One region of the Streptomyces rectiviolaceus genome, then DNA from elsewhere that is predicted to be linked to it. Evidence: riboswitches for the same ligand, from Rfam matches in the RefSeq annotation. Region 1 holds a riboswitch; each other region holds the start of a gene.
The links. A riboswitch is a leader RNA that binds a small molecule or an ion and turns the genes downstream of it on or off. The one in region 1 is predicted to bind cyclic di-AMP.

Region 2: it holds a riboswitch for cyclic di-AMP, as region 1 does, so the genes downstream of both, ABD378_RS17645 (C40 family peptidase) here and ABD378_RS19055 (M23 family metallopeptidase) in region 1, are expected to answer to the same signal.
Region 3: it holds a riboswitch for cyclic di-AMP, as region 1 does, so the genes downstream of both, ABD378_RS32750 (C40 family peptidase) here and ABD378_RS19055 (M23 family metallopeptidase) in region 1, are expected to answer to the same signal.
Region 4: it holds a riboswitch for cyclic di-AMP, as region 1 does, so the genes downstream of both, ABD378_RS32150 (M23 family metallopeptidase) here and ABD378_RS19055 (M23 family metallopeptidase) in region 1, are expected to answer to the same signal.

The regions. Positions count from the first base shown of each region.
Region 1 is NZ_BAAAUG010000064.1:10,430-18,052, reverse strand. Features, by position in the region: tRNA gene ABD378_RS19075 (tRNA-Lys) at 128-203, shown strand; gene ABD378_RS19070 (alginate lyase family protein) at 335-1,546, shown strand; tRNA gene ABD378_RS19065 (tRNA-Met) at 1,703-1,776, shown strand; gene ABD378_RS19060 (PP2C family protein-serine/threonine phosphatase) at 1,888-3,156, shown strand; cyclic di-AMP (ydaO/yuaA leader) riboswitch at 3,378-3,524, shown strand; gene ABD378_RS19055 (M23 family metallopeptidase) at 3,536-4,633, shown strand; gene ABD378_RS19050 (aldo/keto reductase) at 4,796-5,740, shown strand; gene ABD378_RS19045 (PrsW family intramembrane metalloprotease) at 5,737-7,116, opposite strand; gene trmB (tRNA (guanosine(46)-N7)-methyltransferase TrmB) at 7,202-7,623, opposite strand, start outside.
Region 2 is NZ_BAAAUG010000057.1:17,152-24,774, reverse strand. Features, by position in the region: gene ABD378_RS17660 (hypothetical protein) at 1-25, opposite strand, end outside; gene ABD378_RS17655 (C40 family peptidase) at 60-1,112, opposite strand; gene ABD378_RS17650 (hypothetical protein) at 1,432-1,785, shown strand; gene ABD378_RS17645 (C40 family peptidase) at 1,866-3,065, opposite strand; cyclic di-AMP (ydaO/yuaA leader) riboswitch at 3,074-3,230, opposite strand; gene pcrA (DNA helicase PcrA) at 3,473-6,001, shown strand; gene ABD378_RS17635 (peptidoglycan DD-metalloendopeptidase family protein) at 6,023-7,623, opposite strand, start outside.
Region 3 is NZ_BAAAUG010000138.1:26,756-34,378, forward strand. Features, by position in the region: gene ABD378_RS32715 (8-amino-7-oxononanoate synthase) at 1-1,016, shown strand, start outside; gene ABD378_RS32720 (DUF397 domain-containing protein) at 1,017-1,241, opposite strand; gene ABD378_RS32725 (helix-turn-helix domain-containing protein) at 1,251-2,111, opposite strand; gene ABD378_RS32730 (ATP-binding protein) at 2,383-2,856, shown strand; gene ABD378_RS32735 (LysR family transcriptional regulator) at 2,845-3,756, opposite strand; gene ABD378_RS32740 (LysE family translocator) at 3,886-4,527, shown strand; gene ABD378_RS32745 (DUF6328 family protein) at 4,505-5,077, opposite strand; gene ABD378_RS32750 (C40 family peptidase) at 5,243-5,716, opposite strand; cyclic di-AMP (ydaO/yuaA leader) riboswitch at 5,720-5,892, opposite strand; gene ABD378_RS32755 (hypothetical protein) at 6,248-6,556, opposite strand; gene ABD378_RS32760 (ATP-dependent Clp protease proteolytic subunit) at 6,565-7,200, opposite strand; gene ABD378_RS32765 (amidase) at 7,471-7,623, shown strand, end outside.
Region 4 is NZ_BAAAUG010000132.1:31,907-39,529, reverse strand. Features, by position in the region: gene ABD378_RS32165 (bifunctional acetate--CoA ligase family protein/GNAT family N-acetyltransferase) at 1-499, opposite strand, end outside; gene ABD378_RS32160 (HPr family phosphocarrier protein) at 711-992, shown strand; gene ABD378_RS32155 (GntR family transcriptional regulator) at 1,164-1,868, opposite strand; gene ABD378_RS32150 (M23 family metallopeptidase) at 2,073-2,876, opposite strand; cyclic di-AMP (ydaO/yuaA leader) riboswitch at 2,890-3,052, opposite strand; gene ABD378_RS32145 (M16 family metallopeptidase) at 3,272-4,657, opposite strand; gene ABD378_RS32140 (M16 family metallopeptidase) at 4,654-6,006, opposite strand; gene ABD378_RS32135 (DNA gyrase/topoisomerase IV subunit A) at 6,220-7,623, shown strand, end outside.

The DNA of each region.
Region 1 (7,623 bases):
CCGCGGCCGTCCCAGGCCTGCACCTGGCCCGCACCCGGCCCGTCGCGGAACGCGCGACGGGCCGAGGAGGCGATACCCGATCGGACGCCTTGTCCTGTCCGGCTATGCTCGGGGGGTGCAACCGCACGGACCGTTAGCTCAATTGGCAGAGCAGTGGACTTTTAATCCATTGGTTGTGGGTTCGAGTCCCACACGGTCTACCACTCAGGCCCAGGTCAGGCAGCTTCTGACCTGGGCCTGTGGCGTTGGTCGCCCGAACGGCCCCGCCTCGCCTGCGCCCCCGCGGCCCACGAGTGACGCTGAGCCTGCCAGGTGGTCGATCCGGAGGTACAGCATGGGTTCCGTACGGCGGGCTCTCGTGATGCTGCTCGTGCCGTTGCTGGTCGGCGTCTCGGCGGCCTGCGGTGGGTCCGGCGGCGGTTCCGGCCGGGCCACCGAGCGGGCGCGCCCCGCGGAGCTGGCCTTCGAGCACCCCGGGGTGCTCGTCAGCAAGGCGCAGCTGGATCGCGTCCGCGCGCATGTCACGGCGCGCGACCAGCCCTGGCTGAGGGCTTTCGAGCAGATGCGGGACAGCAAGTACGGCGCGGCCGACTACCGGGCCAAGCCGTACGCCGTCGTCGAGTGCCCGCCCGACACCCGCCCCGGACACGGCTGCGTCGAGGAGCGCGAGGACGCCATCGCCGCGTACACCCAGGCCCTGCTCTGGAACATCACCGGCGACCGCGCGCACGCCCAGAAGGCCGTACAGATCATGGACGCCTGGTCGCGGGTGGTCACCCGGCACACCGAGGCCAACGCGGGCCTCCAGACGGCCTGGGCCGCCTCATCGTGGGCGCGTGCGGCCGAAGCCGTGCGCTACACCTACGACGGCTGGGCCGACGGCGAACTCCTCCGCTTCGAGCGGATGCTGCGCAATGCCTATCTGCCCCAAGTGCGCGACGGAGCAGCCGACTTCAACGGCAACTGGGACCTCCTGATGGCCGACGCGACCATCAGCATGGCGGTCTTCCTGGACGACCACGAGTCCTTCGAGAAGGCAGTGACGCACTTCAGGACCCGCGTGCCGGCCTACTTCTATCTGGAGTCGGACGGCCCGCTGCCCGTCTCGCCCGAGGGCAGCGGCATCAATACCCCGGAGAAGCTCCGGAAGTACTGGTTCGGGCAGAAGACCTTCGCCGACGGGCTCTCCCAGGAGACCTGCCGGAACTTCAAGCACGCCAGCTACTCGCTCGCGGCCACCGCGCACATCGCAGAGACCGCCTGGCACCAGGGCGTCGACCTGTACGGCGAGGTCAAGGAGCGGCTGCGGGCCGCGCTGGAGTTCCACTCGAAGTACCAGCTGGGCGCCGAGGCGCCGGACTGGCTGTGCGGCGGCAGGGTGCAGCGCGACATGGGGCCCGACACCGAGGTCGGCCTGAACCACCTGCGGGAGCGGCTGAAGCTGGAACTGCCTCAGACGCGGAAGCTCACGCTCGAGCAGCGGCCCGAGGGGACGGACAACCTGTTCGTAGCCTGGGAGACGCTGACGCACGCCGAGAACGCGTGAGCGGCGTGCGTCAGCGTTCGCCGCGGGTTCGGGCCGCTCCCGCCTGTTTTCCGCCCGATTTCCGCCCGATTTCCGCCCGTTTTCCGGCTGCATTCCGGCTGCTCCTCAGCCGGTTCGCTTTCACTCCGCCTGATGGCGTAGAGTTGCATTCAACGGCGCGGGGTGGAGCAGCTCGGTAGCTCGCTGGGCTCATAACCCAGAGGTCGCAGGTTCAAATCCTGTCCCCGCTACTAAAGACCGAAGGCCCGGATCCAGAAAATGGATCCGGGCCTTCGGTGTTTTCCCCCGTCACTCTGTCGGCCCACACGGGTCGCCCCGCGCCACCGCTCCGGGAACCCTGGATGAACGTGGTCATGGGTCTGGTCCTGGCCGCGGAATTCGGCAGGAGAAGACCGGTGGGGCAGCGAGGAGGAAGCGGCGGGGGCAAGAGTCCCGATGTCCGGCATGAGCGGGCTCTCGTGCGGGCCCTGCCCCTGCTGCTCATCGTCGTCGGGGTCGTCTACGACATCTCGACCCCACCCGCGTTCACCGCCGCGCCCCTCTTCACCGCCGCCCCGCTCATCGCGGCCCCCTTCTACTCGCTGATCACCACCGCCCTCATCGGGGCGGGGTCCTGCGCCGCCGTGCTCGCCCTGCACTTCAAGAGCAGCACCACCGCCGACGTCGAGGCGATCACCGAACTGATCACGGTGGCCACCGTCGCCGTGCTCGCCGTCGTCATCAACCGCGTCGTACGCCGCAGCGACGAACAGCTCGCCTCCGCCCGCACCATCGCCGAGGCGGCCCAGCGCGCCGTGCTGCCGCAGCCGGACCACCGGATCGGCGGGCTCGATGTCGCGGCGCGGTACGAGGCGGCGGAGGCCGACGCGTTCATCGGGGGTGATCTGTACGCCGTGCAGGACACCCCGTACGGCGTACGCGTCATCGTCGGCGACGTACGCGGCAAGGGCATAGGCGCGGTGGCGGCCGTCGCCGTCGTCATCGGGGCGTTCCGGGAGGCCGCCGAGCAGGAGGCCACCCTGGAGGCCGTGGCGCAGCGCCTGGAGCGGGCCCTCGCGCGTGAGGGCACGCGGCGCGACGGGCTCGACGCCTTCGAAGGGTTCACCACCGCCGTGCTCGCGGAGATCCCGCACGGCGACGGTCTCGTACGCCTCGTCAATCGCGGGCACCCCGGGCCCCTGCTCCTGCGCGGCGACGGACGGCTGTGCGTGCTGTCCGCCACCGAGCCCGCGCTGCCGCTCGGGATGGGCGACCTGGGTGCCTGGCCGGACCGTGCGGACGAGACGGAGTTCCCGCCGGGGGCGATGCTGCTGCTCTACACCGACGGGCTCTCGGAGGCGCGTGACGTCCGGGGCGAGTTCTACAACCCGGCCGCGCGGCTCGGCGGCCGCATCTTTCCGGGGCCCAACGGCCCGGACGCGCTCCTGGCCACGCTCACCGAGGAAGTGCGGCGGCACACCGGGGGCGGGACGACCGACGACATGGCGTTGCTCGCGGTGCGGCGGCCGTTGATGGCTGGGGATACCGGGGGCGATACCGGGGGCGATACCGGGGGCGCCGGGGCCGACGGCTGGACCGACGCGGGCTCCGATGTCACCGGCCGTGACTGAAGGACACCACTCCGCATAACAACTGACGTACTGTCAAGGAGATGTGAAGCTCCGGTGTGTGAAGAAGTGGGGTCAACTCGCCCCGTTCCGAACCCCCGTGTCCCGTTAAGTGCAGGCCAAAGTCGTTAACGATCAGTCGGAACGGCTTGGAATACGACCCTGCCGTCTATTAACGTTCGATAACGCAGCGCGGTCGTCCCAGCCGTCACTCGAGTCGGCTCCGCGCGCACGCGCCTAATCCCGAAAGGGAGCCGGGGAACCACTAATTGGGGTGAATCGGGCATCTGTGCATCCGTGCCAGATGTTCGTAGGAGACCTTCCTGCTCCGAACCCGTCAGCTAACCCGGTAGGCGAGAAGGAAGGAAAGGAGTGCGCCCCAGTGGCGTCCAACCGCCCTGCCCCCCAAGGCGTGTACGTACCGAATGACGACGACTTCGGTGGGTACGACGACAGTTCCTGGGAGGAATGGAATCCCACCGAGGAGTCCATCCGTCCCGTCCGCGGCAGGCACCGCGTCCACAAGCGGGGCGGTGGCGGGCTCGCCCGCAGCTCCACTGTTCTCGGCGTAGGCGTCATCGCCGCCGTCGGCGCGGGCGGCATCGCCACCGCGCAGGGCGGAAAGCCCCCGGTCTCCATCGAGATGCCGGACCTCTCGGCCGTCACGGACTCGCTGCCGGAGGCCAAGTCGCTTCCCGGCGTGGGGTCTTTGATATCCGACGACTCCTCCGACTCCGGCTCCGGCTCCGGTTCCGCGGACAACGGCGTGACGACCGCCGCCGCGCCCCTGAGCGCCGCCGGCATCAGCACCGCCGACGCCGAGCAGGGCACCACGGACGCGGGCGAGGCACTGCGGGCCCGCATCATGGAGCAGGCCGAGAACCAGCAGGACCAGGCGGACGACGCGGTCCAGAAGGCGGCCGAAGAAGCCGCCGTCAAGGAAGCCGCCGCCCAGGCCGCCGCCAAGCAGACCGCGGCCGAGAAGAAGATCGCCGCCGAGAAGGCCGCCGCGAAGAAGAAGGCCGAGGCGGAGGCCAAGCGCAAGGCCGAGGCGGAGCGCCTGGCCAAGCTCGCCAAGAGCTTCACCCTCCCCGTCGGCTCGTACACGCTCACCGGCACCTTCGGTCAGCCCGGCTCCATGTGGTCCTCCGGCTACCACACCGGCCTGGACTTCGCGGCTCCCACGGGCACGCCCATCAAGGCCATCCACTCCGGCACCATCAAGGAGGCCGGCTGGGCGGGGGCGTACGGCTACCGCACGGTCCTTGAGCTCGACGACGGCACCGAGATCTGGTTCTGCCACCAGTCCTCGATGAACGTCAGCGTCGGCCAGAAGGTCACCACCGGCGAGACCATCGGCCGCGTCGGCGCCACCGGCAACGTCACCGGCGCGCACCTCCACCTGGAGGTCCACCCGGGCGGCGACTCCACCGGGGTCGATCCGGCGGCGTGGCTGCGCGGCAAGGGCCAGTCCCTCTGACGCAGCCCCAGAACCCCGGCGGTCCTGGCGGCAACCCCCCGACGTCAGGGCTGCCGGTCAAGGGCGCCCGCTCACCGGTTCTCCCCGAGCGGATGCCCCACTGATCGGAACCGGCATCCCGCTGTACGGAATTCCGCGATCCGTAAGGGCGTTGAGTCCCGTATGACTTCTCTCCGCAAGCTTGGTTCGTCCGACCTCGAGGTCTTCCCGCTCGCACTGGGCGGCAACGTCTTCGGCTGGACGGCCGACGAGGCGCAGTCCTTCACCGTGCTCGACGCCTACACCGCCGCGGGCGGCAACTTCATCGACACCGCCGACGTCTACTCGGCCTGGGCGCCCGGCAACAAGGGCGGCGAGTCCGAGACCGTCATCGGCAACTGGCTCGCCGCGCGCGGCAACCGCTCCGACGTCGTGCTCGCCACCAAGGTCGGCGCCCACCCCGACTTCAAGGGCCTGTCCGCGAACACCATCAAGTCCGGTGTCGAGGAGTCGCTGCGCCGCCTGCGCACCGACTACATCGACCTCTTCTACACGCACTACGACGACCCGACGGTCTCCGTCGAGGAGATCATCACCGCGCTCGACGACCTGGTGACGTCCGGCAAGGTGCGCGCCATCGCCGCGTCCAACGTGACCGCCGACCGGCTCCAGGAGTTCCTCGACTTCTCCGACCGCGAGGGCCTCGCGCGCTACTCGGTGCTGCAGCCGCACTACAACCTCGTCTCGCGCGACACGTACGAGGGCACGCTGGAGCAGGTCGCATCGCGCTCCGGCCTGGCCGCCGTCCCGTACTACGCGCTCGCCTCCGGCTTCCTGACCGGCAAGTACCGCCCGGGTGCGGCGGTCGACAGCGCGCGGGCCCAGGGCGCGGGCAAGCACCTGGACACCGACCGCGGTCTGCGCGTGCTCGCCGCCCTCGACGAGGTCGCCCAGGCGCGCGGCGCCGAGCTCGCGACCGTGGCCCTCGCGTGGCTCGCGGCGCAGCCGACGGTGGCCGCGCCGATCGCGTTGGCCCGTACGGTCGAACAGCTGCCCGCGCTGCTCGCGGTGGGGGAGCTGGAGCTGACGGAGGCCGAGGTGTCGGCGCTGACGGCGGCTTCCGCCTAGCCGCGGTAGGGGTTGTACGCGGGGTAGGGCATCGCCGGGCGGCCGTACGGATATCCGTACGGCGGCTGCTGCTGTTGCTGCGGGTAGGGCTGCTGGTACGGCTGTTGATATCCGTACGGCTGCTGGTATCCGTACGGCGGCGGCATCGGTACGAACACCGGTGCCGTCGCGCGCGCCGCGTACGCGAGGGCGGGCCGTGCCGCCTCGCGGCGCTCCCACAGCGCGTGCAGCAACTCCCGCTCCCGTACGACGAAGTCGGCGCCCGCGCGGCCCTTGCGCCCCCGGTGCCGCAGGAGCGCGAGAGACGTCGCGTACGTCTCGTACTGGGCGACCGTGCGCGCCGCGGCCTTGCCCTGCGTGTAGGAGGCGTAGTCGCGGGCCAGCGTGCGGGCGCGCATGGTGCCCAGGGCGTACGGCTCGGGTGCGGTGAGCCAGCCCGCGAGTGCGTACGCGGGCAGTTCGGCCCGCACGATGCGCAGGCCGCGCTGTCTGATCCAGATGACCAGCCAGGTGAGCAGGCCGAAGGCGGGCAGCATGAAGAGCGCGTACACGGCGAAGAAGCCGTAGTCCCCGAAGACCGCCGAGCCGTTCCACAGGGCGTGCAGGCCCATCGCCAGGAGGAGTCCGCCGACCGGGAGCAGGACGCGGCGCCAGTTCTGGCGCTCCGCGCTGAGCGCGGCGATGCCGAAGCCGATGCCGGTGAGCACGGTGAAGAGCGGGTGCGCGAAGGGCGACATCACGACGCGTACGAAGAAGGTCGCCGCCGTCACGGACGCGAGTCCGGTCCCGCCGTTGAGCTGGTCGGTGCCGAAGGCGCTGCCGAGATAGAGGATGTTCTCGGTGAAGGCGAAGCCGGTGGCGGTCACTCCGGCGATCACCACGCCGTCGACGATGCCGGTGAACTCCCGTCTGCGGAAGAGGAAGACGAGCAGCACGGCCACGGCCTTCGCGCTCTCCTCGACGATCGGCGCTATGACCGTCGCGCCGAGGGTGTCCGCGCTGGTGGGGTCGGCCGTGGCGGTGGCTATCCAGCGGGTCGCGAAGCTGTTCGCGACGATCGCTATGAGGGCGGCGGCGCAGGCGCCCCAGGCGAAGGCGAAGAGCAGATTCCGCCAGGGGCCCGGCTGGACCCGCTGCAGCCAGCGGAAGGCGGCCACCAGGAGCGGCACGGGCAGCGTCGCGAGGCCGAGCCCGACCAGGAAGCCTTCGGTGCCGGTCTGTTCCCTGACCAGGGCCAGGATCACCAGGCCGGACAGGGCGAGCAGCGTGACCAGGGCGGCCGCGCGTATCGCCCGCCGCTGCCACCAGCGAGCGTGCCGCAGCCCGGCGGGCCCGGCGGGGGGCATCGGGTGCGGGTACGGAGAACGGGTGGCCACCCGTTGACCCTAACGAGGGACGGGGGTGGCCCGCGACGGTGTCTCAGGCCCCGTGGCCGGTATCGCAGGGATCCTGTCCGGTATCTCAGGCTTCCTGGCTGTTCTGGCTGGGTGTACGGCGGAACAGCAGGTCATGGACCACGTGCCCCTTGTCCAGGCCCTGGCCCTCGAACCGGGTGAGGGGGCGGAAGGAGGGACGGGGCGCGTACCCGCCGTCGGCCTGGGTGTTCTCGAACTCGGGGTGCGCGGTGAGCACATCGAGCATCTGCTCGGCGTACGGCTCCCAGTCGGTCGCGCAGTGCAGCACGGCGCCGGGCTTGAGGCGGGGAGCGGCGAGGTCGAGGAAGTCGGGCTGGATGATGCGGCGCTTGTGGTGGCGGGCCTTGGGCCAGGGGTCGGGGAAGTAGACGCGGAGGCCGTCGAGGGAGGCGGGCGTGAGCATTTCGCGGAGCAGGATCACGGCGTCGCCGTTCGCGACGCGGATGTTCTCGAGGCCGTTCCGCTCGG
Region 2 (7,623 bases), on a different contig from region 1:
GCGGCGGCAGCGTACGGCGGGGCATGGCCCTGACAGTACCTGTGGCGCCACGAAGCCCCTCACGCCACCCGCGCGGCCCCCGCGAACGGCATCTGGCTGATCGGCGCGAGGCGTACGGGCGCGCTCGGATTCGGGGCGTGGATCATCTGGCCGTTGCCCACGTAGAGGCCGACATGGCTGATGCCCTGGTAGAAGAAGACCAGGTCTCCGGGCTGGAGTTGGGAGCGCGGGACCCGTTCGCCCGTGTCGATCTGCGCGTACGTCGTGCGCGGCAGGTCGACGCCCGCCGAGCGGTAGGCGGCCTGGGTGAGGCCCGAGCAGTCGAAGGCGTTGGGGCCGGTGGCGCCCCATACGTACGGGCTGCCGAGCGCCTTGTAGGCGTATGAGACGGCTGCTGAGGCACGGGTGTTGGGGGCCTCGGCCGGGACGTTCCGGGAGGCGTCGCGGCCGGCGGCGCGGGACGCCCTGTCCTGCGCGCCGTCGCCCGTGAGATCCGCGCGCTGGTCACCGGTGAGCTGGGACAGCAGCCGCTTGGCCGCGTCGAGCTTTCCGTTGACCGTCTTCTTGTGCTTCTTCAGCTCCGCCTGGCGGGACTTGAGGTGCGTGAGGGTGTCGTCGGCCTCGGTGCGCAGCTGGTCGATCTCCTGGAGCTGCTTCTGCACGCCGGTGACGGTGGCGGCCTGACGGCTGTCCGCCCGGTCGGCGAGCGCGGCGCGCTCGAGGTACTGGTCGGGGTCGGAGGAGAGCGCGAGCTGGACGGCCGGGTCGATGCCGCCGCTGCGGTACTGCGCGGTGGCGATCGAACCGAGGCCCTCGCGCGCCGAGTTGAGCTTCTCCGTCTTGCGGGCCGCCTCGTCGCGCAGTTCGCCCAGGGACTTCTCGGCGCTCTCGGCCTTCTCCTTGGCGCCGTTGTACTTCTCGGTGGCGATCTCCGCCTCGCGGTAGAGCGCGTCGACCTTGGACTTCACCTCGGCCGGACTGAGCCGCGGATCCGCGTGTCCTGTCCCGTCGAAGGCGGTGGCAGTGGCGGCCCCGGCGAGGGCGATGGTGGCGGCGGTACGGGCCGTATGGCCGCTGAGCGAGCGCTGTCTGGGCTTGCGGTGCGCTGCCACGAAGAGGGCTCCTTAAGGTTCCGGCGGCGGCCCGCACAGGGGGAGCGGACCGCCGCCGGATTCTCGGCGGTGGTGTCCGACTGCCGCCCCTGGTCCGGGCGGCGGTGGGGAGCCGGTCACCTGACGAAGGACGCTAAACCTGGCCGTCACGGGTTGGTGACGGATTGTGCGCAACTGACGGAAGTGTGCCGTCGGTGACCGTATGTGACCGCGTGATCTGCCGGGCCAGGAGCCCTTGGCGTAGGCATGTGACCGATGCGGCGCTTGTGGCCCACCTGGCTACGGAGCGGTGATATGGCCCCGGCTAGGCTCCGGACTCATGGACGTTCTCACCCACCTCTTCGTCGGCCTGCACATCATCGGTATCGCCTCCCTCCTGGGCGGCTTCCTGACTCAGATGAAGCAGATGGGCCAGGGCACGGCCCGTTTCAACCCCGCGATGCTGCACGGCGCGCTGACGATGCTTGTCACGGGCGTGATCCTGGTGGGTCTCAACCAGGCGGACGACAACCCGGTCAACAACGTCAAGATCGGCATCAAGATGGCCGTCCTGATCGTGATCCTCGCGCTGGTCTATGTGAAGCGGGACGAGGAGAAGGTGGACAAGGGGATGTTCGGAGCCGTCGGTCTGCTGACCGTCGCCAACATCTTCATCGCGGTGCTGTGGACCTGACGTAACCGTCACACGAGAAAACGGCCCTCCACGCGCGCGTGGAGGGCCGTTTTCTCGTGTGACGCTTTCTCGTGTGACGGTTAAGCGGGCCGCACCACGCTGTGGATCGGCATGTAGTAGATCGACTCGACGCGGACGTTCGCGCCCGGCTTCGGGGCGTGGATCATCTTGCCGTCGCCGATGTAGATCCCTACGTGGCTGATGTCGTCGTAGAAGAAGACCAGGTCACCCGGCTTGGCGTCGGCGGTCTTCACGGTCGTGCCGACCTTCACCTGGTCCCACGTCGTACGCGGCAGGGAGATCCCCGCGGCCTTCCACGCGTCCTGGGTGAGCCCGGAGCAGTCGTAGGAGTCGGGGCCGGTGGCGCCCCACACGTACGGCTTGCCGATCTGCGCCTCCGCGAAGTTGATGACCTTCGCGGCCTTGGTCGCGTAGCCGCTGTCCGTGTCGCCGGAGCCGGAGCCCGTGCCGGAGCCGGAGCCCGTGTCCGGGGTCTCCGTGCCTCCGTCGTTCTGCTCCTTCTCGCGCTCCTTGGCCGCGGCCTCTTCCGCCGCCTTGCGCTTGGCCTCCGCCTCGGCCTCCTGCTTGCGGGCCAGCTCGGCGGCCTTGCGCTTGGCCTCTTCTTCCTTCTTCTTCTCGATCGCCGCGAGCCGCGCCTTTTCCTCGGCCGTCAGCTCCGAGAGCATCGTGCGCGCCTGGCCCAGCTTCTTCTGGACGGTCTGCTTGCTCGTCTTGAGCTCGTCCCGCGAGTCGCTCAGCGTCTCCAGGCTCTTGGTGGCCTTCGTACGCTGCTTCGTCGCCGAGGCCTGCTGCGTCTGGTAGTCGTCGACCGCCTTCTTCTGGCGCGCGGTCAGCCGGTCCGAAAGGTGGTTCTGGTCGAAGAAGCTCTGCGGGTCGTCGGCGAGCATCATCGTGGCGGTCTCGGAGACGCCGCCGGTGCGGTACTGCGCCGCGGCGAACGTGCCCAGCTCCTGGCGGGCCTCGTTCAGCTTGTCCGTGCGCTGGGCCACGTCGTCGAGGAGAGTGTCGACCTTCTTGCGCTGCTTGTCGGTGCGCTCCTTGGCCGAGTTGTACTTCTGTGTGGCCACGCCCGCCTGGTGGTAGAGATCGTCGACCTTCTTCTGGACCTCTTCGAGGCTGGGCTTCTGCGGCGCGGACGGTGCCGCCTGCGCGCTCTGCGACAGGAGGGCCACAGAGGTGAGGGCTGCCGTCGTGAGGCCGAGGGCTGGAGTGGCGCGTAGGCCGGCAATGCGGGTCCGCGGCTTGCGGTGCGACGCCAAGGGAGGCGACTCCTTCCGTAGACCGCCTACCGGGTTAGCTGTCGGGTTCGGGCGGATGGTTCCGGAAGGTTGCCCTACAGTCCCGTACTTCGTACGGGACCGATTCACCCCAAGTTCATCGTGGGTCCCCGGCTCCGAGGAGATCGAACTCGGCGGAGGCCACCCGTTCCCGGCGGGTTCGCCGGTGGGAGTACGAGCGGCCCGCGGAGCACGCTAGCCAACTCGTGTGGCCCGTGTGAAGGTTGATGTTCGATATGCCCGATACGTTTTCGTTACTTTACGAAGCTCTTGACGCGGGCACGCCGTGTCGTGGCGGAGAGTGACCGGGCGTGGGCGGGGCGTAGACAGATGGATGTGTCCGGAACCCGGGGCGGGTTGTCAGTGGGGCCGCCTAGACTCGGGAGGCGATGAGCAGCCTCTTTGATGACAGCTTCCTGGCGGACCTCAAGCCCTCGCGGGCTTCGGAGGAAGAGCACCCGCCGCCGCCCGAGGACAGTGCTCCGGAGCCCATTCCGGATGATCTGTTCGACGGGAAGTTCGACGCGCCCGCACCCCGGGACGCGCACTACCGCGGCGGCGCCCCGCGCCCCGTGATCGACCCGGCGGCCCTGCTCGACGGACTGAACGAGAACCAGCGCGCGGCCGTCGTGCACGCGGACTCCCCGCTGCTCATCGTCGCGGGCGCCGGCTCCGGCAAGACCCGCGTCCTGACGCACCGCATCGCGTATCTCCTGGCCGAGCGGCACGTGCACCCGGGGCAGATCCTGGCGATCACGTTCACGAACAAGGCCGCGGGCGAGATGAAGGAGCGCGTCGAGCAGCTCGTCGGGCCGCGGGCCAACGCGATGTGGGTGTCGACGTTCCACAGCGCGTGCGTGCGGATACTGCGCCGCGAGTCGAAGACGATCGGCTTCACCTCCTCCTTCTCGATCTACGACGCCGCCGACTCCAAGCGGCTGATGGCGCTGGTCTGCCGCGACCTGGACATCGACCCGAAGAAGTTCCCGCCGAAGTCCTTCAGCGCCAAGATCTCGAACCTGAAGAACGAACTGATCGACGAGGAGACCTTCGCGGGCCAGGCCGCCGACGGCTTCGAGCGGACCCTCGCCCAGGCGTACGCGATGTACCAGTCGCGCCTGCGCGAGGCGAACGCCCTCGACTTCGACGACCTGATCATGACGACGGTCAACATGTTCCGCGCGTTCCCGGACGTCGCCGCGCACTACCGCCGCCGCTTCCGCCACGTGATGGTCGATGAGTACCAGGACACCAACCACGCCCAGTACGCCCTGGTGCGCGAGCTGGTGGGCCCCGCAGGGGGCGAGGGGGACGACCCCGCCGAGCTCTGCGTCGTGGGTGACGCGGACCAGTCGATCTACGCCTTCCGAGGCGCCACGATCCGCAACATCCTCCAGTTCGAGGAGGACTACCCCGACGCGACGACGATCCTCCTGGAGCAGAACTACCGCTCCACGCAGACGATCCTGACCGCGGCCAACGCCGTCATCGAGCGCAACGAAAGCCGCCGCCCCAAGAACCTGTGGACCAACGCGGGCGCGGGCGCGGGCATCACCGGCTATGTCGCCGACACCGAGCACGACGAGGCGCAGTTCGTCGCCGACGAGATCGACCGCCTCACCGACGCGGGCGACGCGAAGGCGGGCGACGTCGCGATCTTCTACCGGACGAACGCGCAGTCCCGTGTCTTCGAAGAGATCTTCATCCGTGTCGGCCTGCCCTACAAGGTCGTCGGCGGCGTCCGCTTCTACGAGCGCAAGGAGGTCCGGGATGTCCTCGCGTATCTGCGGGTGCTCGCCAACCCGGAGGACTCCGTACCGCTGCGGCGCATTCTGAACGTACCCAAGAGGGGCATCGGCGACCGCGCGGAGGCGATGATCGACGCGCTCTCGCAGCGCGAGAAGATCTCCTTCCCGCAGGCGCTGAAGCGCGTTGACGAGGCGTACGGAATGGCGGCTCGCTCGGCGAACGCCGTCAAGCGTTTCAACGTGCTGATGGAGGAGCTGCGGACCATCGTCGAGTCCGGCGCGGGACCTGCCGTCGTCCTGGAGGCCGTGCTCGAACGGACCGGGTATCTGGCCGAGTTGCAGGCATCGACCGACCCGCAGGACGAGACGCGCATCGAGAACCTCCAGGAACTCGCCGCCGTGGCCCTGGAGTTCGAGCAGGACAGCGGTGAGGCGGACTCCGAGGGAGAGACGGACTCCGAGGGATTGACGGACTCAGAGGGAGAGGGCGCAGCCGGAGGCGCGGGCACAGGTGTGTCCGGCACGCTCTCCGAGTTCCTGGAGCGGGTCGCGCTCGTCGCCGACTCGGACCAGATCCCCGACGAGGACGACGGCTCCGGAGTCATCACGCTGATGACGCTGCACACCGCCAAGGGCCTCGAGTTCCCTGTCGTCTTCCTGACCGGCATGGAGGACGGCGTCTTCCCGCACATGCGCTCCCTCGGCCAGGTCAAGGAGCTTGAGGAGGAGCGCCGCCTCGCGTACGTGGGCATCACGCGCGCGCGGGAGCGGCTCTATCTGACGCGGTCCTCGATGCGCAGCGCCTGGGGACAGCCTTCGTACAACCCGCCGTCGCGCTTCCTGGAGGAGATCCCGGAGACCCATCTGGACTGGAAGCGGAAGGGTTCCGTCGGCGCACCGGCATCCTCCGGGCCCGCCGCCGGGATCGCCTCCTCCTTGTCGTCGTCGCGCTCGCGCAGCGGGGGCGCGCAGGGCTTCGCCACGCGCCGCGCCTCGGAGAAGCCGGTGGTCGCGCTGGCGATCGGCGACCGGGTCACGCACGACCAGTTCGGCCTCGGGACCGTGGTCGGAGTGAAGGGGACGGGTGCGAACGCCGAGGCGACGGTGGACTTCGGAGAGCCTAAGCCGAAGCGGCTCCTGCTGCGGTACGCGCCGGTGGAGAAGCTGTAACGCCGGGGGCGGCGGCCGGAGTTACGTCGGGTCGAGGCCGTGGCTGCGCAGCCACGGCAGCGGGTCGATCGCCGAGCCGCCGCCGGGGCGCACCTCGAAGTGGAGGTGCGGTCCGGTGGAGTTGCCGGAGTTGCCGGAGAAGGCGATGGGGTCGCCGGCCTTGACGGGGCCGCTGGAGACCTTGTGCGTGGAGAGGTGGCAGTACCACGTCTCCGTGCCGTCCTTGGCGGTCACGATCGCCATGTTGCCGTAGGCGCTGTTCCACTTCGTGGAGACGGTGCCGTCGGTGGCGGCGAGCACCTCGGTGCCGTACGACACCGGGAAGTCGATTCCGGAGTGCGCGGACATCCAGTTGATGCCCGCCTGTCCGTAGTACGCGCTCAGGCCGTGCTGCTTCACGGGAAGCGAGAACTTGGGGCGCAGGCGCTCCTTGCGCGCGGCTTCCTCGGCGGCCTTCTTCTCGGCGGCGACCTTCTCCGCCTTGAGGTCGATGCGCTCCTGGGTACGGCTCGCGCGGTCGGCGAAGTCGCCGGCGTCCGCGGAGAGGTTCGCCAGCTGCGTGTCGAGCTTGTTGTTGGCGGCGGAGGGCTGCACCGACGTGGGGTCCGGGGCCGATGCCGCCTGCGTCTCCTTCTCGTCGCCGCCGCCGAAGTCGCCCACAGAGGCGGCGGCGATACCCGCGACACCCATCACACAGGCGGAGGGCACGGCGACGGTGAAGAGCGCGGAGCGCTTGGCGGGGGAGCGGCGGCGGGCCCGCGAGCGGGAGCCGTGCGGACGGTCCATGACCGGCGGCTCGTCGTCACCGGCGGCGCCTCGGCGGCTCGGCTCGACCGGACCGAGTGAATCGGCGGGAGCCTCGTCGGGCGTGAACTCGTGCTCGGCGGCGGCCGGTTGTGCGTAGGCCTCGGGGGAGTGAGGCTCGGGGGCGTAGGACCCGGTGTCGTAAGGCGAATGCTCGTACGGTTCGGGTGCCTCGTACGTGTCGGGCGCTCCGGGCGTGTCCTGAGCCTCGTACGTCCCGAGCGTCCCGTGTGCCTCGTGCGTCTCGGGGGCGCCGTAGGCCTCGAGCGTCTCCGTGGCCCCGTAGGTCATGTCCTGGCCGCCGGAGTTCCACGCGGTCGCGTCGTACGCGCCGGTGTCGAAGGCCTGGGTCTCCCACTGGCCGGTCTGCTGCGGCTGGTGCTGCTGCTGCGGTTGGTGCTGCGGTTGGTTCCAGGCGCCCGCGTCCCACTGGGCAGTGGCGTCGGGGCCCGGCTGCGCCGGGATCTCGGCGGAGAGATGCTGGTATCCGCCGGTGGACCACATGGTGCTGTCGTAACTGCCGGTCTCGTAGCCACTGGTGTCGTACGCGGCCTGGTGCTGTGCGGCGTACGGGTCGTAGTTCAGCGTCTGCTGCGTCCCCGTGGTGGACCACTGGCCGGTGTCGTACGAACTGCCGGGCATGTCGCCGAAGAGCGGGTCGGACGCGAAGCTTCCGGTGTCGGGACCGGTCGTCGCATAGCTGCCTGTGGTGTCGAAGCTTCCCGTGGAGTAGCCGTCGTACCCGGTGTAGGCGCCGTGCTGGGTGCTCTGCTGGTCATACGCCGCGTAGGGCGCATAGTCGGCGGGTGCCGAGGCCG
Region 3 (7,623 bases), on a different contig from region 1:
ACCTGGGCCTGGCCAGGCACCCCGAGATCACCGAGGGCGCGGCGGCCGCGGCCCGGCGCTGGGGCGGCGGAGCGACCGGCTCCCGCCTGGTGACGGGCTCCACCGAACTGCACGCGGAACTGGAGCGCGAGCTCGCCGAGTTCTGCGGCTTCGAGGCCGCCCTGGTCCTTTCCTCCGGATACGCGGCGAACCTCGCCGCCGTCACCGCCCTCGCCCCGTACGGCTCGCTGATCGTCTCGGACGCGGGCAACCACGCCTCGCTGATCGACGGCTGCCGCCTGGCGCGCGGTACGACGCAGGTGGTTCCGCACGCCGACCCCGAAGCGGTGCGCAAGACGCTGGACGCTCACGCGGGGCCCGCGGTCGTCGTGTCGGACACGGTCTTCTCGGTCGACGGCGACGCGGCTTCACTGACCGAACTCAGTTCCGTTTGTCAGGAGTTCGGTGCCGGTCTCGTCGTCGACGACGCCCATGGGCTCGGCGTGCTGGGCGACGGCGGGCGGGGCGCCCCGCAGGCGGCCGGGCTCGCGGGCACCGCCCACACGGTGGCCACGGTCACCCTGTCGAAGTCCTTCGGCAGCCAGGGAGGCGCGGTCCTCGGCCCCGCCAAGGTCATCGACCACCTGATCAACGCGGCCCGTACCTTCATCTTCGACACGGGGCTCGCACCCGCTGCCGCGGGCGCGGCACTCGCGGCCCTGCGGCTGCTGCGCAGAGAACCGGAGCGTGCCGCGCGGGCCCGCACGGTCGCGGCCGAGCTTCATGAACGCCTCATGGCGGAAGGTCTCTCGGCGGTACGTCCTGACGCCGCCGTCGTCTCCGTGCGCGCGCCGTCGCCGGAAGCGGCCGTGCGCTGGGCCGCCGACTGCCGGGGCGCGGGCCTGGCCGTCGGGTGCTTCCGACCGCCGTCGGTGCCCGACGGCATCTCGCGGTTGCGGCTGACCGCCCGGGCGGATCTCAGCGACACACAGATCGCCGATGCCGTACGAGTGATCAGCCGCTCCGCACCCCGGTAGTCACCGGAGGCCGTGGACGAAGGCCTCCCATGTGGCGGGTGAGAAGAGCAGGGCGGGCCCTGCCGTGTTCTTCGAGTCGCGCACTGCGAGCAGTCCCTGCTTCGGCCCTGAAGCGAGCGAGGCTGTCTCCACGCAGTTGTTCATGCCGTTGCTACGAGTGCTGCGGTGCCACCGTGCGCCTTGCAGAGAAGTGCTGGAAGGAACGTGCCGAGGCAGTGCAGTCATGGTGCCCCCTTACGCGCCGTCACCTATCCCGGCGATGTGATCCGTTGATTCCTCGGGTGAAAGTGCTTTTCCTTGAAGGGAGTTGAAGGCATCCGTATATGCCTTAAGGTCTTCTCTCCGTTCGAGGTAGAGGCTACTCGTCAAGTGGTCTAGAACAACCACATCCAGATCAGCAATGTTCGGAAATGAGAAGATAACGAAAGATCCAATGAGGCCCACGTGCTCTCCGGCGGCGAACGGCAACACCTGAAGTCGTACATGGGGCAACTGTGCTGCCTCCAGTAACCGTTTCAACTGTCCCGCGAGCACCTGACTCCCGCCCACCGGCCGGTGCAGCACCGCCTCGTCCAGGATTACGCTCAGTCGCAGCGGTGGAGCCGCGCGCAGCACGTCCTGGCGCGCGAGACGCACCTCGACCAGCGCGTCCACCTGCTCATCCGGCAGCCCGTCGAGCGCGGCCCGGGTCACCGCACGCGCGTAGTCCGGGGTCTGCAGCAGGCCGGGCACGACGGTGGTCTCCAGGGTGCGCATCCGGCAGGCCTGTGACTCCAGGCTGATGAAGTCGCGGTAGGCGGGCGGCAGCAGCTCGCGGTAGGCGTGCCACCAGTGGCGCCGTCCACCGTCGTCGTCCGAGCCCGCCAACGCCACCAGCAACTGGCGCAGTTGCGGATCCTCTACCTCGTACGCCTCGAGCAGCAGGCGTACGTCGGCCGCCTTGACGCTGCTACGCCCCGTCTCGATCCGGCTGACCTTCGACTGATGCCAGCCGACCCGGTCCGCCGCCTGGCCACTGGTGAGCCCGGCGTGCGTGCGCAGGGCACGCAGTTCGGCACCGAGCTTCCTGCGGCGCACCGCGGGACCGTACCGCATGCCCGTCTCCTTCCCGACGGAGCCTTCCTTTTCCGGCCTCTCCCCGGCCTCTCCCCGGCGACAGTAGAGGAAGCGCCGTCCTCGCGCCCAAATACGGTCTCTCGTAGCAGAGTTCACCGCTTTGAGCGACAGATATATGCACAACTTGGTGGATGGCCACCTCTGAGCGGCCCAGGAGTGGCAGGCTGGCGCAAAGCACCATTCCGGGACTGTCCTCGTGCCTTCCGCTACGAGTCGGAGCCGAGCCCCGGTGGGAAAGGGACACGTCGCCATGGCAGACCTTCAGGAAGCAACCGTCACCCTGCCGAGCGATCCTGCCTCGGTCTCCGCGGCCCGGAAATTCGTCTCGAACGTCCTCACCGAATGGGGGCTGCCGGGTGACACGGAAGTGGCCGACACGGTCCGGCTCATCGTCTCCGAACTGGCCACGAACGCCGTCCAGCACACCCGGGGCCAGTCGCCCACCTTCACGGTGGACATCGAGCTGGACCGGGAGGAGCAGCTGCGCATCGGCGTCACCGACAGCCACCCCCGCTACCCGAAGCGGCTGCCCGCCGCCGTCCAGCAGGACAACGGCCGCGGCCTGGTGATCATCCGCTGGCTGACCTTGGAGTGCGGCGGCAGGCTGTCGGTCACGCCCACCCCCGATGGCGGCAAGACGGTCTGGATCGCGCTGCCGTGGACCGCGCCGGTGCGCGACAGGACAGCGGCTCCCTCGGTTTCGCCGTCGCCCTCACCCCGTTGAGCGTCCGAAGGCCCCCCGGAGCAGGGCCCGGAAGGTGTCCGCCGCGGGATGCGACACATCAGTGCGGTGGACGACCGAGATCGTGCGGCGCAGATTCCCCGGCTCCAGCGGCCTGATCCCCACCGGGGTGGCCGCCGTCCGCGCCACCATCTCCGGTACGACGGCCACGCCGAGCCCCGCGCTGACCAGCGCACACACCAGCGCGTAGCCCGGGGTCTCGACCAGGACCGAAGGCGTCGCCCCGGCCCCGACGAGCGCGGACTCCACGCCCTGCCGGGGCGGATGCGTCGGCGCCATGCTGATCAGCGGCTGCCCGGCGAGCTCGGTCAGGGGCAGCCGCGAGGAGGCACCCGCGAGCGCGTGCCCGGGCGATGTCACCAGGACCAACTCCTCGACCAGGATCGGCTCCGCGGTCACGGAGGCGGGCAACGGCACCGGATCCGCCGGCTCGTAGGTGTGCGTGAGGGCCAGGTCGACCTCGCCCGCCGCCACGGCCGCGACGCCGAGCGGCGGTTCATAGCCCCGCACCGTCAGATCGATGTCCGGATGGGCGCGGCGGAACGCGGTCAGGGCGGGCGGCACCAGATGGATCCCGGCGGTGGTGAAGGTCCCCACGCGCAGCCTGCCGCCGGACAGGCCCGCGAGCCGGGCCAGTTCGTGGCGGGCCTGCTCCATCTCGTCCAGGACCCGGCGCGCCCGCGCCAGCAGCAGCTCGCCCGCGCCGGTCAGCCGAGCCCCGCGGTGGTGCCGGACCAGGAGAGCGGTGCCCGCCTCCCGTTCGAGCTTGGCCAGCTGCTGGGAGAGCGCGGGCACGGTGTAGCCGAGGCGCTCGGCGGCGCGGGTGATCGACCCGGCCTCGGAGACCGCCACCAGTGCGGCGAGCCGTGTCGGGTCGTACATGGCGTCTCCCGGTCCAGGGGCCGACGGGCGGCGGGGCTGTCCGACGGCGTGGGGCTAAACGTCTGCTTAAGGCAGACACAGGATATTCCACATACCTGCTGAAGGCAGAAGAACGGCAGGCTGGCGGTCATGGACGCACAACTGGTCGCCTTCACCGGAGTCGCCGCGGGCATGGTCGCCATGCCGGGCGCCGACTTCGCCGTCGTGGTGCGCAACTCCCTCGCATCCCGGCGCGCCGGAGTCAGCTGTGCGATCGGTGTCGCGGGCGGGCTCCTGGTGCACACGGCGCTCGCGGTGGCCGGGGTCGCGGCGGTCCTCGCGGCGGTTCCCACGCTGTTCCGGGCACTGCAGGTGCTCGGCGGTGCCTACGTGCTGTACCTCGGGTACCGCGCGCTGCGGTCGGCGGCGCGACCGCTGCGGAGCTTCTCCGCGCCGGACGGCGCGGAGATGCCGGCGGAGCAGCCTGCGGCCGGGGGCAGCCTGCGGCAGGGCTTCCTCACCAACGCGCTCAACCCCAAGGCACCCATCACCTTCCTCAGCGTGCTGCCCCAGTTCGTGCCCGCGGGCAGCCCCGCGATGCCCAGGACACTGCTGCTCGCGTCCATCATCGTGGCCCTTGCCCTGGTGTGGTTCCCGGTCGTCGCGCTCCTGGTCGACCGGCTCGGGCGCTGGCTGCGCAGGCCTCGTACGGCCCGTGCGATCGAGGGCGGCACCGGTGTCGCGCTCAGCGTCCTTGGCCTGGTGCTCCTCACCGAGGCCCTGATGGCGTGACGTCGTCCGGCGTGTCGCTGCCCCTGTCACTGCCCCTGTCCCTGTCTTTGTCCCTGCCCCTGTCCGAAGCGCGCACCAAGCGGGGAAGCAGACCCCAGAGGCCCGCACACATGACCAGCGTGCCCGCACTCGCGATGATCCCGCCGGTACGGCCCACCGCCACGTCCACGACCAGGAGCACGGAACCGGCGAGTGCGAACACCAGGACTGTCATGCCGATGCCGGCGAGGCGGGACGACACGCGCACGATCAGCGGCTTGGAGTGCTGCCCGAACAGGGTCCTGTGCACGGCGGCCGGGGCGGTGAACAGCGCCGCGGCGAGGACGGCGAGCAGCAGCGTGGTGACGTAGGTGGCGCGCTGCACCGTGTCGAGCGAGGGGAAGCGCTCGGTGAAGGCGAGGGTCAGCAGGAACGCGAAGAGGATCTGCACTCCGGTCTGCGTGACCCGCAGCTCCTGGAGGATCTCGGAGAAATTGCGGTCGGCGCGTTCGAAGCGTGTCTCGTTGCGCGGGGGCGGGTCGCCCGCGGTGGAACTGTTGTTTTCGGCCATGGCGCCCGAGTATCCGCGTCGACACCCTCCATGCCTGTCGGGCGCGCCGGTCAGCGGGTCGGGCTGGGGCCGGTCGAGCGGCGGAGGAGGCCGTGAGGCCCTCCTCCGCCGCCCTCCGACAGGCTTGCGGCCGACGGTCAGTGACGGGCGGTCAGTGACGGGCGGTCAGCGCACCCGGCCGTAGGAGACGCTCTTCGTCCAGATCTTCTCGAGCCGCACCACGGTGTTCGACTTGGGTGCGTGCCAGATCCGGCCCTTCCCGGCGTAGATGCCGACGTGGTAGACGCTCCGGCCGGAGCGGAAGAAGACCAGGTCGCCGCGGACGCGGTTGGACGCCGAGACATGGCGGGTCTTGTTGTACTGCTGTGCGGCGGTGCGTGGCAGCTTCTTGCCCGCGCGCTTGAACGAGTACTGGGTCAGGCCCGAGCAGTCGAACCGGTTCGGCCCCGTCGCTCCATAGCGGTACGGAGAGCCCTTCTTGGAGGCGGCGATCTTGAGCGCCTTCGTCCCGTGTGTCGCGGCCTCTGCTTCCGACGTGAGCCCTGGGGCCACGAGGGTGCCGCCTACGACGGCGAGTGTGAGGGCCGATACGGAACCGGCCCTGGTGAGCAGCGACGGAACATGATTCAGCGCGGTCATGCGCAACCCTTCGTCAGCCGCCTGTGAAGGATGACCTGTCGGATTCGGGCTGGCGAAGTTGCCCGGCCGCGATGTGCGGCTTCACCCCAAGGGTCGGCGTCCGGACCTTCCGGACCGACCCGTCATGCCTGGGTCCTCCACTCCTGCCGATGCACAGATGTCGACCGGTCATCCGGGTGGCGGCAGGACTCGGCGTCCGCCCGGACCGCCCCGCCGCTGTGGCGGGGGCTTGTCGTCGGAAGGGATCTTGACCCGTCAAGGGCAGAAATTCCGAGCCGAAACGGCGTTTTGTGAGGCTCCTCACGGCTGAACCGTTCGGGTGGACAAGGTCGGATTCGGGATCGGCCCGTGGAACCCGACGATCGTTCGACCAGCACCGGAACGAGGAATTCCGGCCATCGCGTACACATCTGACGCAACTGAAGACAGTCCAAAGAAGGACAATTGTCTACGCCGAACGAGGTAGCCCGTTTGGTTCGTTTGGAACCGGCCCCGGACGGTTCGGACTTCGGGTACGGAGATGAGGGGTACTCAGGAGGCCGATGGGGGCGGCACGGTGACCCGCCCGGCGCGCCGCTCGCCGTCGAGGACACGCAGCGCGCGGGCCAACGTCGGCGCGTGCACGGCGCTCTCGCCCCGCTGGTGCATGAGCGTCAGCGCGTCCCGCAGGGCGGTGGCGCTGGCGACCAGGGCCTGGGCGGCACGCAGGCCGCCATAGGTGTCCGAGGCGCGGGCGGGGTTGATCCGGCCCACCAGATCGACCACTTCGAGGTATCGGTCGATCAACTCGCCCTCGGCGCGGGTGAGTGCGGGCAGCGGGGGAAGTTCGGGCGGCAGCATCGGGAGGTTCACCCCGCGTCCGGGGTGCGCAGGGACGACTTGCGGGTCGCGATGATCCGGTCCACCAGGCCGTAGTCGACCGCCTCGGAGGCGTTGAGGATCTTGTCGCGCTCGATGTCGGCCGCGACGCGTTCCCGGCTCTGGCCCGTGTGTTGGGCGAGCAGTTTCTCCAGGTTCGCGCGGGTGCGCAGGAGTTCGTCGGCCTGGATTGCCAAGTCGGTCGCCTGGCCGTGGATCGGCTCGGCGATCGACGGCTGATGGATCAGTACCCGGGCGCCGGGCAGCGCGAACCGCTTGCCGGGGGTGCCCGCCGCCAGCAGGACGGCGGCCGCCGAGGCGGCCTGGCCCAGGCAGGTCGTCTCCACGTCGCAGGTGACGAACTGGATCGTGTCGTAGATCGCCGTCATCGCGCTGAACGAGCCGCCGGGGGAGTTGATGTAGAGCGAGATGTCGCGGTCGGGCGCCAGGTATTCCAGGTGCATGAACTGCGCCATCACGTCGTTGGCCGAGGTGTCGTCGATCGGCGTGCCCAGGAAGACGATGCGCTCCTCGAGCAGCTTCGAGTACGGATCGAGGGTCCGTTGCCCCGTGCTGGTGCGCTCGGTGAACTCGGGCAGGACATGGCGGGCGATCGGTCGGTTCATGGCACGTCTCTCCTCTGCCGGGGTCGGCTGCTCCCCAAGGCTTCCTGTAAAAAATGTACAGGACGTACGTAACGTCGTGGTGAGGAGCATGTTCGGGTGATCCGCCGGAGTCAACAGATGCGCCGTGTTTCAGCCGTTCGCTGAAAGTGGGGGCCGTGGCGCGCGGGAGCGGGTGGCAGCCGCGGCGACGTGGGCATACTCCGCCCCGTCGCGACCTCAGCCGCCACCACCAGCCACCAGCCGTAAGCCCGCCCGAGCCGAAAGCGACGTATGAGCCCTGAAGCCCACCGAGCACACAGCGCCTCCGAAGCCCCTGACGCGCACCGGCCTCCCGAAGCAGCCGAGCTCGTCCACCTCACCGCCCGCGACCTGGCCGCCAGGATCCGCGCCCGAGAGCTGTCCGCGCGCGAGGTGGTCCAGGCG
Region 4 (7,623 bases), on a different contig from region 1:
AGCCCGCGTCCGTGAACACCTTGATCATCTTGGTGTTGGCGGGCAGCACCTCGGCGGCGAAGCGGCGGATGCCGCGCTCCCTGGCGACGGCGGCGATGTGTTCGAGGAGGGTGGAGGCGACGCCCCTGCCCTGGTGGGCGTCCTGCACGAGGAAGGCGACCTCGGCCTCGTCGGCGGGCGCGCTCGCGGACATGCCCCGGGAGTCGATGCGGTCGAAGCGTACGGTCGCGATGAACTCGCCGCCCACGGTGGCCGCGAGACCCACCCGGTCCACCTGGTCGTGATGGGTGAAGCGGTGCACGTCCTTGGCGGACAGACGGGGGTAGGGCGCGAAGAAGCGGTAGTACTTCGACTCGTCCGACACCTGTTCGTAGAAGCTGACCAGGCGGTCCGCGTCCTCGGCCGTGATGGGCCTGATCCGGGCGGTGCCTCCGTCACGCAGGACGACATCGGCTTCCCAGTGGGAGGGGTATGCGTGCCGGTCCGACGGGGTCTGCATGGGGCCAGGGTACGGGTCGCGGGGGTGCCTTGGCCGGGGCAGGCTAGGAGTCGTCGACGGCCGGGGCGCAGGCTCCGTCGCACAAGGACGTACGGTCGACGGAGCACGGACCAGCCGTCGACCGGGTGCGGACCGACGTCCCGCGGAGCACCCGTGACGGCATGAGACACTGGTCTAGACAAGTGTGAAACACCTGGAAGGGCAGCAACACATGGCTGAGCGCCGCGTCAACGTCGGCTGGGCCGAGGGCCTTCACGCCCGACCCGCCTCCATCTTCGTCCGCGCGGCCACGGCCGCCGGCGTCCCCGTGACGATCGCCAAGGCTGACGGCAACCCCGTGAACGCCGCCTCGATGCTCGCGGTGCTCGGTCTCGGCGCGCAGGGCGGCGAGGAGATCACCCTCGCCTCCGACGCCGAGGGCGCGGACGCCGCCCTCGACCGGCTGGCGAAGCTGGTCGCCGACGGCCTCGAGGAACTCCCCGAGACCGTCTAGTCAAAGACTGGTATTCATACGCCGAAGGGCCCGCCCGAAATAGGGGCGGGTCCTTCGGCGTTTCTGTGCCCGCTTACTGAATATCGACGCCGGACGCGACATCAGAAACTGAATTCGGGCAGCAGAAATAATCTCCCGCCGAATACCACTTCTTTGTATACGGCGCTTCTGTTAATGCCGGAGGCCCACCGTGTTTACGGCATGTTGCGAATCCCTCACACGATCACGGTCGCGGCCCCGCTCACCGCGTGCGGGAAAGCGCAGTCGGTGCGCGGCCGTCGCCCGCTCCGCGTGGGCCGCGGTGAGAGACCTGGCCCGCTCCGCGTCGCCGCGCGCCACCGCGTCGACGATCGCGGCATGCTCCGCCCAGGACTCCGCGGAGGCAGCCGAGACGTCGACGACGTACATCCAGGCGATCTTGTGCCGGAGCTGGGTGAGCAGCGCTGTGAGACCCGGGCTGCCTGACGCCTGGGCGAGCGTCTCGTGGAACCAGCCGCCCAGCGAGCGCAGATCCTCGCTCTGACCGCGCCTCGAGCGCTCCTGGCCGAGCCTGACGAGGCCGCGCAGGACCTTCAGGTGCGCCTCCGTGCGGCGCTGTGCGGCGCGGGCGGCCCCTAGCGGCTCCAGGAGCATGCGGACCTCCAGGAGGTCGGCCGCCTCCTGCTCGGTGGGCTCAGCGACGCACGCGCCCGCGTGCCGGCGCGTGACGACGAAGCCCTCGGCCTCGAGGGTGCGCAGGGCCTCGCGCACGGGGACGCGGGAGACTCCGTAGCGGCGCGCGAGCAGTTCCTCGGTGAGCCGGCCGCCCCGTTCGTAGACACCGGAGACGATGTCGTCCCGGATCGCCGTGCATACCGAGTGCGCGGGAATGCGCATGCCCTGACCTCCGCCTTAATCCCCGCGAAACGCGGTCGATCGACGCCTGTTCAGCGACTCTATTGCAGAGCGACTGAATTTCCGACAGCTGGCCGAAATCCATGGATACTTTTGGCCAAAGGCGGTACGGGAACGGCGAAAGCCCCGGCTCTCGACGAGCCGGGGCTTTCGCTGAATCAGATGCGCTTCACGCGACCGCGTGGATCAGACGTTGACGCCGTGCGAGCGGAGGTACGAGACGGGGTCGATGTCCGTGCCGTAGTCCTCGCCGGTGCGGGCCTCGAAGTGGAGGTGCGGGCCGCTGGAGTTGCCGGTCGAGCCGGAGAGACCTATCTGCTGGCCCGGGGTGACCGCCTGGCCGACCGTGACACCGAGGGACGACATGTGGCCGTACTGGGTGTACGTGCCGTCGTTCATCTTGATGACCACGTTGTTGCCGTAGGCGCCGCCCCAGCCGGCCTCGACCACGGTGCCGGAGCCGACCGCGTGGACCGAGGTGCCGGACGCGGCGTGGAAGTCGACGCCGGTGTGGCTGCCGGAGGACCACATGGCGCCGCCGGTCTGGTAGCCCGTGGAGATGGACGAGCCGGTGATCGGGGAGACGTAGCTGTTGAGGCGCTTGCGCTCGGCCTCGCGAGCGGCACGCTCCTTGGCCTCGCGCTCCTTCTTGGCCTTGGCCTTCGCCTCGGCCTCGGCCTTGCGCTTGGCCTCTTCGGCCTTCTTCTTGGCGGCCTCTTCGGCCTTCTTGGCGGCTGCGGCGTCGTCGGCGGCCTGCTGCTGGGCAGCGGCCTGCGCGTCGATGCTCTGGGCGAGCGAGTCGCCCACGGAGATGGCCTGGGTCAGGCCGGTGTGCTGCGGAGCCGGCGCCTCGTCGGCGGCGAGCGCCGGAGCGGCCAGGCCTCCGATGACACCGGTGGTGGTGAGGGCGGCGACGCCCGCCACGTTCGCGGTCGTACGCGTGAGGCGGCTCGGGCGACGGTGCTTCCCGGTGGCACGGGTGAACGCCATGAAGCGGCTGATCCTTTCCTTCCTTCTCGCCTACCGGGTTAGCTGACGGGTTCGGAGCAGGAAGGTCTCCTACGAGTCCCTCGCCTCTCGGCAAGGTTCCCGATTCACCCCAGGGGGACATGTGGGTCCCCGGCTCCCCTGGCTCGCGCCGTACGGGGACTCGGCGATGACTGTCCGGTGCCGCGGCTGCGGCGTACTGCATGACGGACAGCCGGACCAGACGCTAAGCGGGGCATCTTTCAATCGACAAACGGATCAGACCTTTTGTAGCGCACGCCACAGGTCAGACACGTAACCTCCATATCAATTCGGACATATGAGGACCCCAGCAGCTTTTTCCGCCACTGGGGTCCCGATATGTCCTGACTGTCACTCAGACCGCACTCGGGCCGCACTCAGCCCGTGACCACACTCACTTCACCGATGCCGAGCGCCCTGACGGGCTCCTCGATCTGCGCGGCGTCACCGACGAGCACCGTCACGAGCCGGTCCCCGGGGAAGGCGCTCACCACGGCGGCGGTGGCCTCCACGGTGCCGGTCGCGGCCAACTGGCGGTACAGCTGCGCCTGGAAGTCGTCCGGCAGGTGCTGCTCGACCTGGTCGGCGAGGGTGGCCGCGACGGACGCCGCCATCTCGTACTTGAGCGGGGCCACGCCCACCAGGTTCTGCACGGCGACATCGCGCTCGGCGTCCGTGAGGCCGTCCGCGGCGAGAGTGCGCAGAACCTTCCACAGGTCGTCGAGGGCGGGGCCCGTGGACTCGGTGTCCACGGAGCCGCTGATGGCCAGCATCGCGGCGCCCGTGCCGTCCGGAGCGGAACGCAGGACCTGGGCGAACGCCCGCACTCCGTAGGTGTATCCCTTCTCCTCGCGCAGGACGCGGTCGAGGCGCGAGGTGAGGGTGCCGCCCAGGCAGTACGTACCGAGCACCTGGGCGGGCCAGACGCGGTCGTGCCGGTCAGAGCCCACGCGGCCGATGAGCAGCTGCGTCTGGACGGCGCCGGGGCGGTCCACGATGACGACACGCCCGGTGTCGTCGGCGGTCACCGGGGGCACCGGGCGCGGCTCGGCCGTGCCGCCCGTCCAGGCCCCGATGGTGTCGGCGAGGACGGCGTCCAGGTCGATGCCGGTCAGGTCGCCCACGACGACGGCGGTCGCCGTGGCGGGACGCACGTGCTTCTCGTAGAAGGTGCGCACCGCCGCCGAGTCGATGGGCGTGACCGTCTCCTCGGTGCCCTGGCGGGGGCGCGACATGCGCGAGGTGGCCGGGAACAGCTGCCGGGAGAGCTCCTTGGCGGCGCGGCGTGCCGGGTTGGCGGCCTCGTGCGGGATCTCGTCCAGGCGGTTGCGTACGAGGCGTTCGATCTCGCTGTCCGCGAAGGCGGGGGCGCGCAGGGCGTCGGAGAGCAGGCCGAGCGCCTTCGGGAGGCGGGAGACCGGGACTTCGAGGGAGACACGGACGCCGGGGTGGTCGGCGTGCGCGTCCATGGTGGCGCCGCAGCGGTCGAGTTCGGCGGCGAAGTCCTCGGCGGAGTGCTTGTCGGTGCCTTCGTTGAAGGCCCTCGCCATGATCGTCGCGACGCCGTCGAGGCCCGCGGGCTCGGCGTCGAGCGGCGCCTCGAGGTGGATCTCCACGGCGACGACCTGCTGGCCGGGGCGGTGGCAGCGCAGCACGGTGAGGCCGTTGTCCAGGGTGGCGCGCTCGGGCGCGGGGAAGGCCCACGGCCGTGCGGTGCCCGCCTGGGGCTGCGGGTGGAACTGCATCGTTGCGGCCTCGCTCACTTCGCGGCCTCCTCTTCGTCCTCGTCGGTGGCTTCGGCGGCCTCAGGGGCGATGGGCTCGTACACGAGCACCGCGCGGTTGTCGGGGCGCAGGCGGGCCGCTGCGGCTTCCTTGACCTCTTCCGCGGTGACGTCCAGGACGCGCCCGACGGCGGTGAGGGCGAGCTGCGGGTCGCCGAACAGGACGGCGTACCGGCACAGTTCGTCCGCGCGGCCCGCCACCGTGGAGAGCCGGTCGAGCCACTCGCGCTCAAGCTGTGCCTGGGCGCGCTCCATCTCCTCGGCTGTGGGGCCCTCTTCCGCGAAGCGGGCGAGCTCCTCGTCGACGGCGGCCTCGATGACGGGGACCTCGACGTCGCCGGAGGTCTTCACGTCCAGCCAGCCCAGCGAGGGGGCTCCGGCGAGGCGCAGCAGGCCGAATCCGGCGGCCACGGCGGTGCGGTCGCGGCGCACGAGGCGGTTGTAGAGCCGCGACGACTCGCCGCTGCCGAGGACCGTGAGCGCCAGGTCGGCCGCGTCGCACGCGCGCGTGCCGTCCTCCGGGAGGCGGTAGGCGGCCATCAGGGCGCGGGCCGGTACCTCTTCCTCGACGACCTCGCGCAGCTCCTTGCCGATCGTGTCGGGCAGCGAGCCGTCGCGCGGCGGCTGCTTGCCGTCGTGCGAGGGGATGGACCCGAAGTACTTCTCGACCCAGGCGAGGGTCTCCTGCGAGTCGATGTCACCGACGACCGACAGGACGGCGTTGTTCGGCGCGTAGTACGTACGGAAGAAGTGCCGCGCGTCCTCCAGCGTCGCCGCGTCCAGGTCGGCCATGGAGCCGATCGGGGTGTGGTGGTAGGGGTGGCCCTCGGGGTACGAGAGGGCGGTCAGCTTCTCGAAGGCAGTGCCGTACGGAACGTTGTCGTAGCGCTGGCGGCGCTCGTTCTTGACGACGTCCCGCTGGTTCTCCATGGATTCGTCGTCGAGCGCGGAGAGCAGCGAGCCCATGCGGTCCGCTTCCAGCCACAGGGCCAGCTCCAGCTGGTGTGTGGGCATCGTCTCGAAATAGTTGGTGCGCTCGAAGCTCGTGGTGCCGTTGAGCGAACCGCCCGCTCCCTGCACCAGCTCGAAGTGGCCGTTGCCGTGCACCTGCTTCGAGCCCTGGAACATGAGGTGCTCGAAGAGATGCGCGAGGCCCGTACGGCCCTTGACCTCGTGGCGCGAGCCGACGTCGTACCAGAGGCAGACCGCGGCGACCGGGGTCAGGTGGTCCTCGGAGAGCACCACGCGCAGGCCGTTGGCCAGCCGGTGCTCGGTCGCTGTCAGGCCGCCGGAGCCGGCCTCGGCTGTGGCCGTGTGACCCATGGGCATGTACGTCCCTTCGAAGGCGAAAAGCTGGAAATTCTGCCAGTCGTGCCACTGTATGCAAGCGTGCTGACAACCGGTGAAGTTCCCGCTCCGCGCTCGGCGTAGTCGCGGTCGAAGTCCGGGTCGTGGTCGGCGTTGTCAGTGGGACAGTCCACAATGGTCGGCGTCAGATCCCGTTGATGCCCTGGCAGACACCGTGAAGGAGCCGCAGCAGCGATGGCCCGCCGCAGCACGAAGACCCCGCCGCCCGACGATTCGTTCGAGGAGAAGATCCTCGACATCGACGTCGTCGACGAGATGCAGGGCTCCTTCCTCGAGTACGCGTATTCGGTCATCTACTCGCGCGCCCTGCCGGACGCCCGCGACGGCATGAAGCCGGTGCACCGCCGGATCGTGTACCAAATGAACGAGATGGGCCTGCGCCCCGACCGCGGCTATGTGAAGTGCGCCCGCGTCGTCGGCGAGGTCATGGGTAAGTTGCACCCGCACGGCGACGCGTCGATCTACGACGCCCTGGTGCGCATGGCCCAGCCGTTCTCCATGCGCCTGCCGCTGGTGGACGGCCACGGCAACTTCGGCTCGCTCGGCAACGACGACCCGCCGGCCGCCATGCGGTACACCGAGTGCAAGATGGCCGACGCGACGTCCTTGATGACGGAGTCGATCGAAGAGAACACCGTCGACTTCGAGTCGAACTACGACGGCCAGGAGCAGGAACCGGTCACCTTGCCGGCGGCCTATCCGAACCTTCTGGTCAACGGCGCGTCGGGCATCGCCGTCGGCATGGCGACGAACATGCCGCCGCACAACCTCGGCGAGGTCATCGCCGCCGCCCGCCACCTGATCAAGCACCCCGGGGCCGACCTGGAGACGCTGATGCGTTTCGTGCCGGGCCCTGACCTGCCCACGGGTGGCCGCATCGTCGGCCTGTCCGGGGTCAAGGACGCGTACGAATCAGGGCGCGGCACCTTCAAGATCCGCGCGACGGTGGCCGTCGAGAACGTGACGGCCCGCCGCAAGGGCCTGGTCGTGACCGAACTGCCCTTCTCCGTAGGCCCCGAGAAGGTCATCTCGAAGATCAAGGACCTGGTCGGCTCGAAGAAGCTGCAGGGCATCGCCGACGTCAAGGACCTCACGGACCGCTCGCACGGCCTGCGCCTGGTCATCGAGATCAAGAACGGCTTCGTCCCCGAGGCCGTCCTGGAGCAGCTGTACAAACTGACGCCGATGGAGGAGTCCTTCGGCATCAACAACGTCGCTCTGGTGGACGGCCAGCCCCTCACGCTCGGCCTCAAGGAGCTCCTCGAGGTCTATCTCGACCACCGCTTCAACGTCGTGCGCCGCCGCAGCGAGTTCCGCCGCAGCAAGAAGCAGGCACGGCTGCACCTGGTGGAGGGCCTGCTCGTCGCCCTCCTGGACATCGACGAGGTCATCCGCCTCATCCGCTCCAGCGACAACTCCTCGCAGGCCAAGGAGCGCCTGATGGAGCGCTTCTCGCTGAGCGAGATCCAGACGCAGTACATCCTCGACACGCCGCTGCGCCGCCTCACCAAGTTCGACCGCATCGAGCTGGAGTCCGAGCGCGACAAGCTCAAGGCCGAGATCGACGACCTGACCCGG